DNA from 4 places in the Pseudoalteromonas sp. Ld19 genome. Region 2 is predicted to be linked to each of the others. Evidence: predicted binding sites of a transcription regulator. Region 2 holds the regulator's gene; each other region holds the start of a gene.
The links. The regulator sigma-54, encoded in region 2, starts transcription at its own class of promoters, with help from an activator protein. The targets are predictions, from matches to a motif close to GTTGGCACGNNNNTNGNNT.

Region 1 (2,191 bases), on a different contig from region 2:
CACACAACCGGCGATGAGTAACGGCCTGAAACGATTGCGTAACCTATTCAACGATCCGATTTTAGTGCGTACCAGCGATGGTATGGTCCCTACAGAGCGCGCATTAGAGCTGCAACCTGTGATACGCGGCATCTTAATGACGCTTGAAGAGACTCTCGCCCCTAATAGAGAGTTTGAAGCAAGCCAGAGTAAGCGTGTATTTAGAATAATGGCCAGCGATTACGCTGCCAGCACCCTTGCCCCTAAGCTGCTAAGTAAATTGCACGAAGAAGCGCCTGATACAACCTTAGACATACTCACGCCAAGTGATGTTACCTTTCATGACGTTGAAAATGGTAAAGTAGATATGGCAATCAACCGCTTTGAAAATCTACCGCAATCGTTTCATCACAAACGTATTTGGAAAGATAGCTTTTGCTGCTTAGTAAAAGCCGATAATCCAATAATTGAAAACTTCAGTCTTGATAGCTATTTAAAAGCACGTCATATATGGGTGAGTAAAACTGGTTTTGGCGTCGGTGTGGGTATGGATCCAAAAGACGTACAAAAATTAGGTTGGGTTGACGAAGCACTCGCACACTTTGGTAAGCACCGTAATATTGCTACGTTTACACGTAATTACCATGTAGCAATTCATTTAGCAAAAGAGAAAAACCTGATTGCGACTCTACCATCTAAAGCCGCAAATATTTACCTAGACGATGCTGGTCTTAAAATTTTAGAACCTCCTTTTCCTATTCCGCCCTTTGAGCTTGACATGATCTGGAGCCCACTTTTACACAGAGATGCTAGCCATATTTGGCTACGTCAAAAAGTAGCCGAGGTGGCAGAAGAGCTAAAATAACTTTATTACACGATCCCTTGTAAAAATTGCTAGGCTAATTTAAAAAACAATTAGCCTTTTTACTAAAAAATAAAAATAAACATTTAAAATCATTAAGTTAAAAAACAAACTTTATGGAACGGCCTTTGCTTCAGTTAAATAGAAGTTTACATTCATTTAATTAAAGAGGTCATTATGAACACCCATCAAGGAACAGAAGTAAATCATATTACAGACATCATCCAAGTAATGAACAGTGGCATCGACTTTTATGCAAAGGCTCAAGAAAAAATTGAAGACCCAGCAATTGGTGCACTTTTTCAGCGTATGATTGACGCACGAAAAGTAAGCGTTGAACGCCTGCAACCTTATGCTATTAACGAAAAAGGTGAGCGTGAGGATGGTTCTTCATTTGCTATTGAGGCACGCCGTGCTTATACCGCGTTACTCACTACATTTAGCTCAAACAACGACAGCACATATGTAAAAGAGCTTGAGGAGGTTGAAGACAAAACACTCGCAGAAATTAAATCAGCAATGGATAAACCACAACCTGCTGATTGTGAAGCGGCACTAGCTAAAACCTTGCTAACAATGCAAAGCTGTCATGCAGAAATGAGCCGCATGCAAAAAAATTAGTCATTGCTAAAATATAATTAAACCTAGGGCGTGTTGACCTTTCGTGATTAATTTTGCAGCAGACTGTTTGGTATTTAGGCAAGGCAGCGCCTATGTAGTGTGGTTATTCCCCATAAATAGGCGATAACGCAGCACAAATGCCAAACATGCGCTGCCCTTTGGGTTCTTTCTAGGGACGATTAACTCTTTGTTGCTCGGTTTTTACTTAGCCCACTAGGTTACAAACCTCGCGCCGCGATTTAATCGCCCCTAGATTGAACAAATTTCAATCCACAAAGATCAACACGCCCTAGTACGATTGGGTTTAATTATTCAATCTAAGCCTAACGTTAGATAAATTTATTATCTAACATTCAGATTATTTATCCTCGGTGGTAAAACATCAACTGTTTTGCCACTTTCCCGCCAATTTTCATCTTACTTAATAGCCTTAAAATATTTTTTTTTCATTTTTTTTGATTTAAATTTTTTTCGTCACATCTTTGTAAAAATAGCGTTCTATTATTAACCTCACCAATCTGGACTAGACCAGAAAACATGAGGTTCATTTAATGATAAAACGACACGCAATAGCAACGGCAGTATTACTGTGTACCAGCCCGTTATTCATCACTTGTAATGCCATAGCTCAAAACGCAACATTTGTAGGTACAGTAAAAGATAACAAAACACATTTATCAGGTGCGTTAATTAGCATTGTAGGCACTGATAAAAGTACGGTTACCAACT
Region 2 (2,191 bases):
ATCGATGGCAGCGTACATGTCTTGATGCTCAGTTGAGGCAAATAACTCAGCACCACTTACATGTATTGTTGCTTCTGCTTTTTGGCTTAGTTTTTCTACATCAAGAATGACATGAACATTATTAATATGATCAGAGTGTCTTTCTAGCTTCGCAAATTTGGTATTTATATAGTCTCTTAGTGAATCAGTTAATTCTACGTGACGACCAGTTAAGTTTAGTTGCATAAGCATTACCCTCTTTGTTTGCGTCTTAAATCAGACTTTTTCGCTGATTTGACGGTGGAATAGCCAGAGATTCGCGATATTTTGCGATTGTACGTCTCGCTACTTTAATTCCTTGCTCAGCCAATATATCCGCTATTTTGCTATCACTCAATGGTTTTGCTGAGTTTTCTGCAGCGATTAATTTTCTGATAAGTGCACGTATTGCTGTAGATGAGCATTCACCGCCATTTTCGGTACTTACATGACTTGAGAAAAAGTATTTAAGCTCAAATATCCCCCGAGGTGTATGCATATACTTTTGAGTGGTTACACGCGAAATAGTTGATTCGTGCATTTCCACCATTTCAGCAACATCATTTAAAACCATAGGTTTCATGGCCTCAGGACCATGTTCAAAAAAGCCTTGCTGCTGCTTAACAATACAGTTAGTTACTTTTAATAATGTATCGTTTCTACTTTCTAAGCTTTTAATAAACCATTTAGCTTCTTGTAAATGCGAGCGTATAAACTGGCTATCACCGCTTGATTTAACAGTGCGAGACATCGCAGCATATTGGCTGTTTACGCGAATTTTTGGCATGCTATCTGGATTTAGTTCAACAACCCAGCGGCCTTTAATTTTTTTCACTGACACATCAGGAATTACATACTCAGACTCTTCCCTAACAATAGTATCTGCAGGCTTTGGGTTTAGCGTATGGATGAGTGTCATTACTTCTTTAAGCTCTTCTTCTTTGAGCTTCGTTTTTTTCATTAATGTACGATAGTCGCGAGCTGCTAATAAGTCTATGTGCTCGGTTAAAATCATTTTTGTTTCATTAATATAGGGTGTTTCTTTATCAAACTGATTAAGCTGAATGCACAAACACTCTTGTAAACTACGCGCTGCTATACCGACCGGATCAAATAATTGAATGCGTTTTAAAACAGCTTCTATTTCATCAAGTTCAACTTCATTATCATCTTCGTTTTCTTGGTTGAAGCTTTCGAGAATCTCTTCACAACTTAGTGTTAAAATGCCTGAATCATCTACGGCTTCCACAATAGCAATCGCAATCGCTTCATCAGTAGGGCTAAATGGCGTTAGTTGAAGTTGCCACATTAAATACTCGTGGAGCGTTTCCGTTGATGCACCTTGGTATATAGACTCGTCTTCAGGCATTGGACCTGATGAAGAGGCTGGAGCTGCACTCATGTACTCGTCCCAGCTAACATCCATCGCCATGTCGTCACTTACCGTATCTTTAGCAAGTGCTTCGCCGCTGTCTTGTTCGTATTCGCTTGGAGCATCGTCGGCAGATGCGCTAACAGTTATATCATCGGTGTCTGATTTTTGTTCATTTTTACCTGCAGCGTCTTCAGAATAGTCTTGCTCCTCAACCTCTAAAAGTGGGTTGCTGTCGAGCGCTTCTTGTATTTCTTGCTGGAGATCCAATGTACTGAGTTGCAACAAACGAATAGCTTGTTGCAATTGTGGAGTCATTGTAAGTTGCTGGCCCATGCGCAGCTGTAGTGATTGCCTCATGTATCTCTAACAATCCTTTTATGTTGTTATAATTAATACTAGCAGATGCTTAAAGACATGGCGTAAATGTTACAGCCTAAATTGCTCGCCTAAGTAAACATCGCGTACTGTTTTGTCATTTAATACGTGTTCTGGAGTACCTGATGCAATCAGCTCCCCATGAGAAACAATGTAGGCTTTTTCGCAAACATCAAGGGTTTCTCTTACGTTATGATCGGTAATTAACACACCAATCCCACGATTTTTAAGATGTTCTATGATTTTTTTTATATCAAGTACAGAGATTGGGTCAACGCCCGCAAACGGTTCATCTAATAATATAAACTTGGGATCAGCCGCTAATGCGCGGGCTATCTCTACGCGGCGACGTTCACCACCCGATAACGCCATACCTTGGCTGTCACGGATATGTTGAATATTAAATTCGTCTAATAAATTATT
Region 3 (2,191 bases), on a different contig from region 2:
CGTACCTGCTGTGCTTACAGCAATTTGGGTGCCGATCGTGTTTTTAAATGAAGATGGCATAAACTTGAACTGGCAAAATCCTTATCTTAGCGCTGCTATTGTCACTATTATTGTTGCCTATAAAACACATAATATTTATTACACAACACTTGCCGGTATGGGGTTATTTCTAATTTTAAGTTAGTGCGATCTTTATACTTTATGAAGTACCGCACTAGGGTTAAAATGCTGCCAACAACAATAATAAAGATGTGAATATGCACCAATTTCATCAATTAAGCGCAACAAGCTTACAAGGTAACACTATTAATTTTAATGATTTTTTAGGTAAAGTTGTACTTATCGTTAATACCGCAAGTGAATGTGGATTTACCTACCAGTATGAGTCATTGCAAGCTTTACATACTAAATATGCCGACCAAGGTTTAATTATTTTAGGATTTCCGTGTAATCAATTTGGTCAACAAGAACCCGGAGATGCTACTCAAATAGAGCAAGGATGTTTGATTAATTATGGGGTCAGTTTTTTAATGGCAGCCAAGGCGGATGTTAATGGTGAGCACGCACACCCTGTATTTCGCTATTTAAAGTCGGCTTTGCCAAGTTTTTTAACACGAAAAATTAAATGGAATTTTACTAAATTCTTAATTGCCGCAGATGGTACACCTATTAAGCGCTACGCACCTTTTACTAAACCAGAAAAACTAGAACTCACTATTCAAAGAGCATTAATACAAGCTAAAAGTACACTTTAAAAAGTAATAAAGAGGCGCTAAGCCTCTTTATTGCCAATACGATTGGCACTTGAACATACGAATAACTGAACATTTAAGCGCCCAATGTTAATTGGTATTTATTTATACTAGCGTGATTTAGTCGGTATAATCGCTTAAATCGTCTTCGCCTAGATTTTTACGCAAGCGCTTTTGCTCAAGGTAGTCTTCCAACTTTTTCTTAACCTTTTGCTTGTTCTTATCATGTTGATTACGTCCGAGCATTTCATACTCGTCTTCAACAAAATCGTCATCTAGCGCATCGTAACTAAATGTCTTACCCACAACCCACTCCATAAAGTGTTTGAGACCAACTAAAGATTTTATTATCGCAATAGTTGATAAAATTAAAATGTTTAACACTAAATCGCGGTGCAAATTAGCGTCAAAATAAAGCCATGTGACTATCGTAAATATTCTTCATGTCAGTAATGTGAATAAATAGCGTTAAATTTCGATTGTGGAAAGTGAGAGTTTTTTATCGTATCGATAAATATTGTTTATAGCTTTATATAACTTAGTGAATTTGACTAAAAAATAGTTTTTTTATAATCAAAGTAAAGCAACTTAAAACCCAAATAAACATTAACTATCTGTTTATTAAAATAAAAAAATAGTGGCACCAAACTTGTTATAAGTTAATAGTCATCAACAATAAAGTAGAGAATGCACATGAAAAAATTACTATTAGTTAGCGCATTAATTTGTACGCCAGCAGCTATGGCTCATAACGACAACGATTCAACTATTTCGTTTAGCAGTGATCAATGCGATGTAGAATTTAAAAACGACGTGCGTATTAAACCAAATGAATTAGAAATTTTTACCGCCAACAATAAAACCATGCAATTTAACTCCAATGGTGACTTAACTGTAAATGGCCAATTTGTGGCACTTAATGACTCGCAACGTGAAGCACTCACTAAATATTCTGATAGTTTACGCACCCAGTTGCCTGAAGTAGCTAACATCGCGCTTGAAGGCGTTAAAATTGCCGGCGTTGCGCTAGAAGAAGTAGGTAATGCATTTAATATTGACGGCCTTGATAATATGTCTGCACTTATGGACGACATTAAAATCGAAGTAGAAAACACTTTTTACCAGCAAGGTACATTTGTGATGGGGCAACAAAGCTTTAACCAATTTGGTGAAAATTTTGAGCAACAGTTTGAAGAACAAATGGAGACGGTAGTCGAATCGGCTGTAATGCAATCTATGGGTAGTATTTTAGTCGCTTTAGGCTCTGAGTTACTTGGTTCGGGCGGCGATATGGATGCTTTTGAGCAACGCATGGAAAATATGGGCGCACAAATAGAAGAAAAAGTAGAGTTACATGCAAACGCACTTGAAAAACGCGCTAATTCTTTATGTGATAACTTTGCCGATATTGCAAAACAAGAAGAGAAATTAGTAATGCA
Region 4 (2,191 bases), on a different contig from region 2:
GGTAGATAGCGCGATGACTTTTTCAACATTGTTATCAAGTGCTGCATCAATTACATTTTCAGCCCCATTAATGTTGGTTTTTATGCATTCCATTGGATTGTATTCTGCGGCAGGGACTTGCTTTAGTGCTGCTGCATGAATTACATAATCCACACCACGCATTGCTCTTTGTAAGCGAGCTTTATCTCTAACATCGCCGATAAAATATCGCATACAAGGTTGATCAAATTCTTGCTGCATTTCAAATTGTTTTAGTTCATCACGCGAGAATATTATGATTTTTTTTGGCTGATAACGCTCAAGTAACGTTTTTACGTACTTTTTACCGAATGAACCTGTGCCACCCGTTATGAAGACAACTTTTCCGTTAAACATTTTGTATATCTCCGTTGGATGCTTAGTTAATAGTTAGTAATACTCTAAATTAAGAGTTGGCTTTGTATTGATTGACCGCGTTATTGCTTTTTTGCTTACTTATTATTTTTTCTGCAACTTGTTGTTTAGCATATTCTATTTTAGCAGATAGTTTTCCAATTAGATCAATTATTAATTCAAGCTCTGCGGCGGAATAAAAGTTTTCATCTTTTGCGATAGATTCTTTTAAATGGCTATCTAAATCATTATGAGCATGGGTAGCGCCTTCAACTTGCAGCACTTCGTCATCTGATAATAGTTCTATAAGTTTTAAACATAGTTCACGGGTGTGACAATCGTTTATTGATAGCGCTGTAATTGACTTTCCTAACATGGTTAATCCTAAGATCTATGCTCTAGAGGGATTGCTTCCCAACCTGATTTAATCTCTTTGATCAGCACGATAACTTCATCAAGCTTATCTATGTTATTTTCCATATTGGCCATCAAAAGCGTGCGCTGGCAATAGTCGTACAAAGAATCTAAGTTTGTAGATACCGTGTTATCACCTTCAAAATTCAGGACTTGCTGTAATGCTCCAAGCAATGTAATACAGTCTGAAATAGCAATTCCTTTCTTATCAAACTCTTTACGCTGGATGAAGCCTTTTGCTGCTGAAAGTTTACCAACAATATTTGCAAACACTAATTTGACTTGGTCATAAGGCGTCATTTCTTTAACGCTACTTACAGTGACTTGACGGTATTTGTTTATTGACGCGTGTGCCATATAGGTAATTCCTAGAAATTTAATTACAATACTTAAACCTTAAGCAAGTTTAGTTCCAAAATGAACATAACATTTACTTATCGGCAAATAAGTTTGTTTCTTTAAAAAAATACATGCCATATTTCAAATATTTTACTCTTATTGATATAAAACTACTATTGCAAGTTATTTGCATGTGTTGGGTCGTTAAGTATATTTATACTCTTAATGTAAATGAGCATTTTTTAGTACTTTAATGTGCATGCCTAGATTGTAAAGAGTTATTAATTAGTTATTAAGTACTACTTTTTAAATTTATATGTCTGTTTTTTGGCGTTAATGTCAAAAAATTGCCGCTAGTGCTTGCATCCAAAATTTACTGGCTTACAATTTCATTAATAAATAAATTAGTGAAATTATGGCTCGCTATATATGATCTTGATTTTAGATAATAATAACAACCGCTCGATAGGGTTAAATGCATCACTTACTTTTATTGGTGAAGCTGTTCAACTTTTAGACGAAGCAAACTTTGAGCAAGAATGTGCGAAGTATCAACAAAAAGAATGCATTGTAATTTTAGGTGCCTTGCAATCGCTCGATCATGAAAGCTTAATTAAGTGTTATCCAACACTGCCATTTTTGCTAATAGGCGAAACGCTAAAACCATTACTTAGTATCGCCAATGTAGTCGGACTTATTTGTGAGCCATTTAGCCATGAAGTAACAACGCAATTGCTTCACGATTGTCAGCAATATCAGCGAATGCTTCCCAGTGACCATAAGCACTCTAAACCGCATAAAACTTTTGATGGCCTTGTGGGTGAAACCGATGCAGTTAAGGATGTACGCTTTTTAATTGAGCAAGTTGCAAAAACTGACGCAAATGTTTTAATTTTAGGCGAATCGGGAACTGGTAAAGAAGTTGTTGCACGCAATGTACATTTACTATCAAAAAGAAGCGTAGGGCCGTTTGTGCCAGTCAATTGTGGTGCGATCCCAGCTGAACTTTTAGAAAGTGAATTGTTTGGCCATGAAAAGGGCGCATTTACAGGGGCTATTTCGGCGC

Region 1: the regulator sigma-54 is predicted to act here: its motif matches at 957-975, upstream of ACJJVZ_RS13325 (PA2169 family four-helix-bundle protein).
Region 3: the regulator sigma-54 is predicted to act here: its motif matches at 1,389-1,407, upstream of ACJJVZ_RS19760 (YggN family protein).
Region 4: the regulator sigma-54 is predicted to act here: its motif matches at 1,185-1,203, upstream of fliS (flagellar export chaperone FliS).

Annotation. Positions count from the first base shown of each region.
Region 1 covers NZ_JBISHA010000021.1:319,029-321,219, forward strand. The annotation lists gene ACJJVZ_RS13320 (LysR family transcriptional regulator) at 1-844, shown strand, start outside; gene ACJJVZ_RS13325 (PA2169 family four-helix-bundle protein) at 1,019-1,462, shown strand; gene ACJJVZ_RS13330 (TonB-dependent receptor) at 2,014-2,191, shown strand, end outside.
Region 2 covers NZ_JBISHA010000017.1:258,264-260,454, forward strand. The annotation lists gene hpf (ribosome hibernation promoting factor) at 1-225, opposite strand, end outside; gene ACJJVZ_RS06325 (RNA polymerase factor sigma-54) at 251-1,750, opposite strand; gene lptB (LPS export ABC transporter ATP-binding protein) at 1,820-2,191, opposite strand, start outside.
Region 3 covers NZ_JBISHA010000024.1:205,325-207,515, forward strand. The annotation lists gene ACJJVZ_RS19745 (AzlD domain-containing protein) at 1-184, shown strand, start outside; gene ACJJVZ_RS19750 (glutathione peroxidase) at 258-755, shown strand; gene ACJJVZ_RS19755 (PA3496 family putative envelope integrity protein) at 873-1,058, opposite strand; gene ACJJVZ_RS19760 (YggN family protein) at 1,446-2,191, shown strand, end outside.
Region 4 covers NZ_JBISHA010000021.1:716,269-718,459, reverse strand. The annotation lists gene pseB (UDP-N-acetylglucosamine 4,6-dehydratase (inverting)) at 1-375, opposite strand, end outside; gene ACJJVZ_RS15275 (hypothetical protein) at 425-748, opposite strand; gene fliS (flagellar export chaperone FliS) at 757-1,143, opposite strand; gene ACJJVZ_RS15265 (sigma-54-dependent Fis family transcriptional regulator) at 1,555-2,191, shown strand, end outside.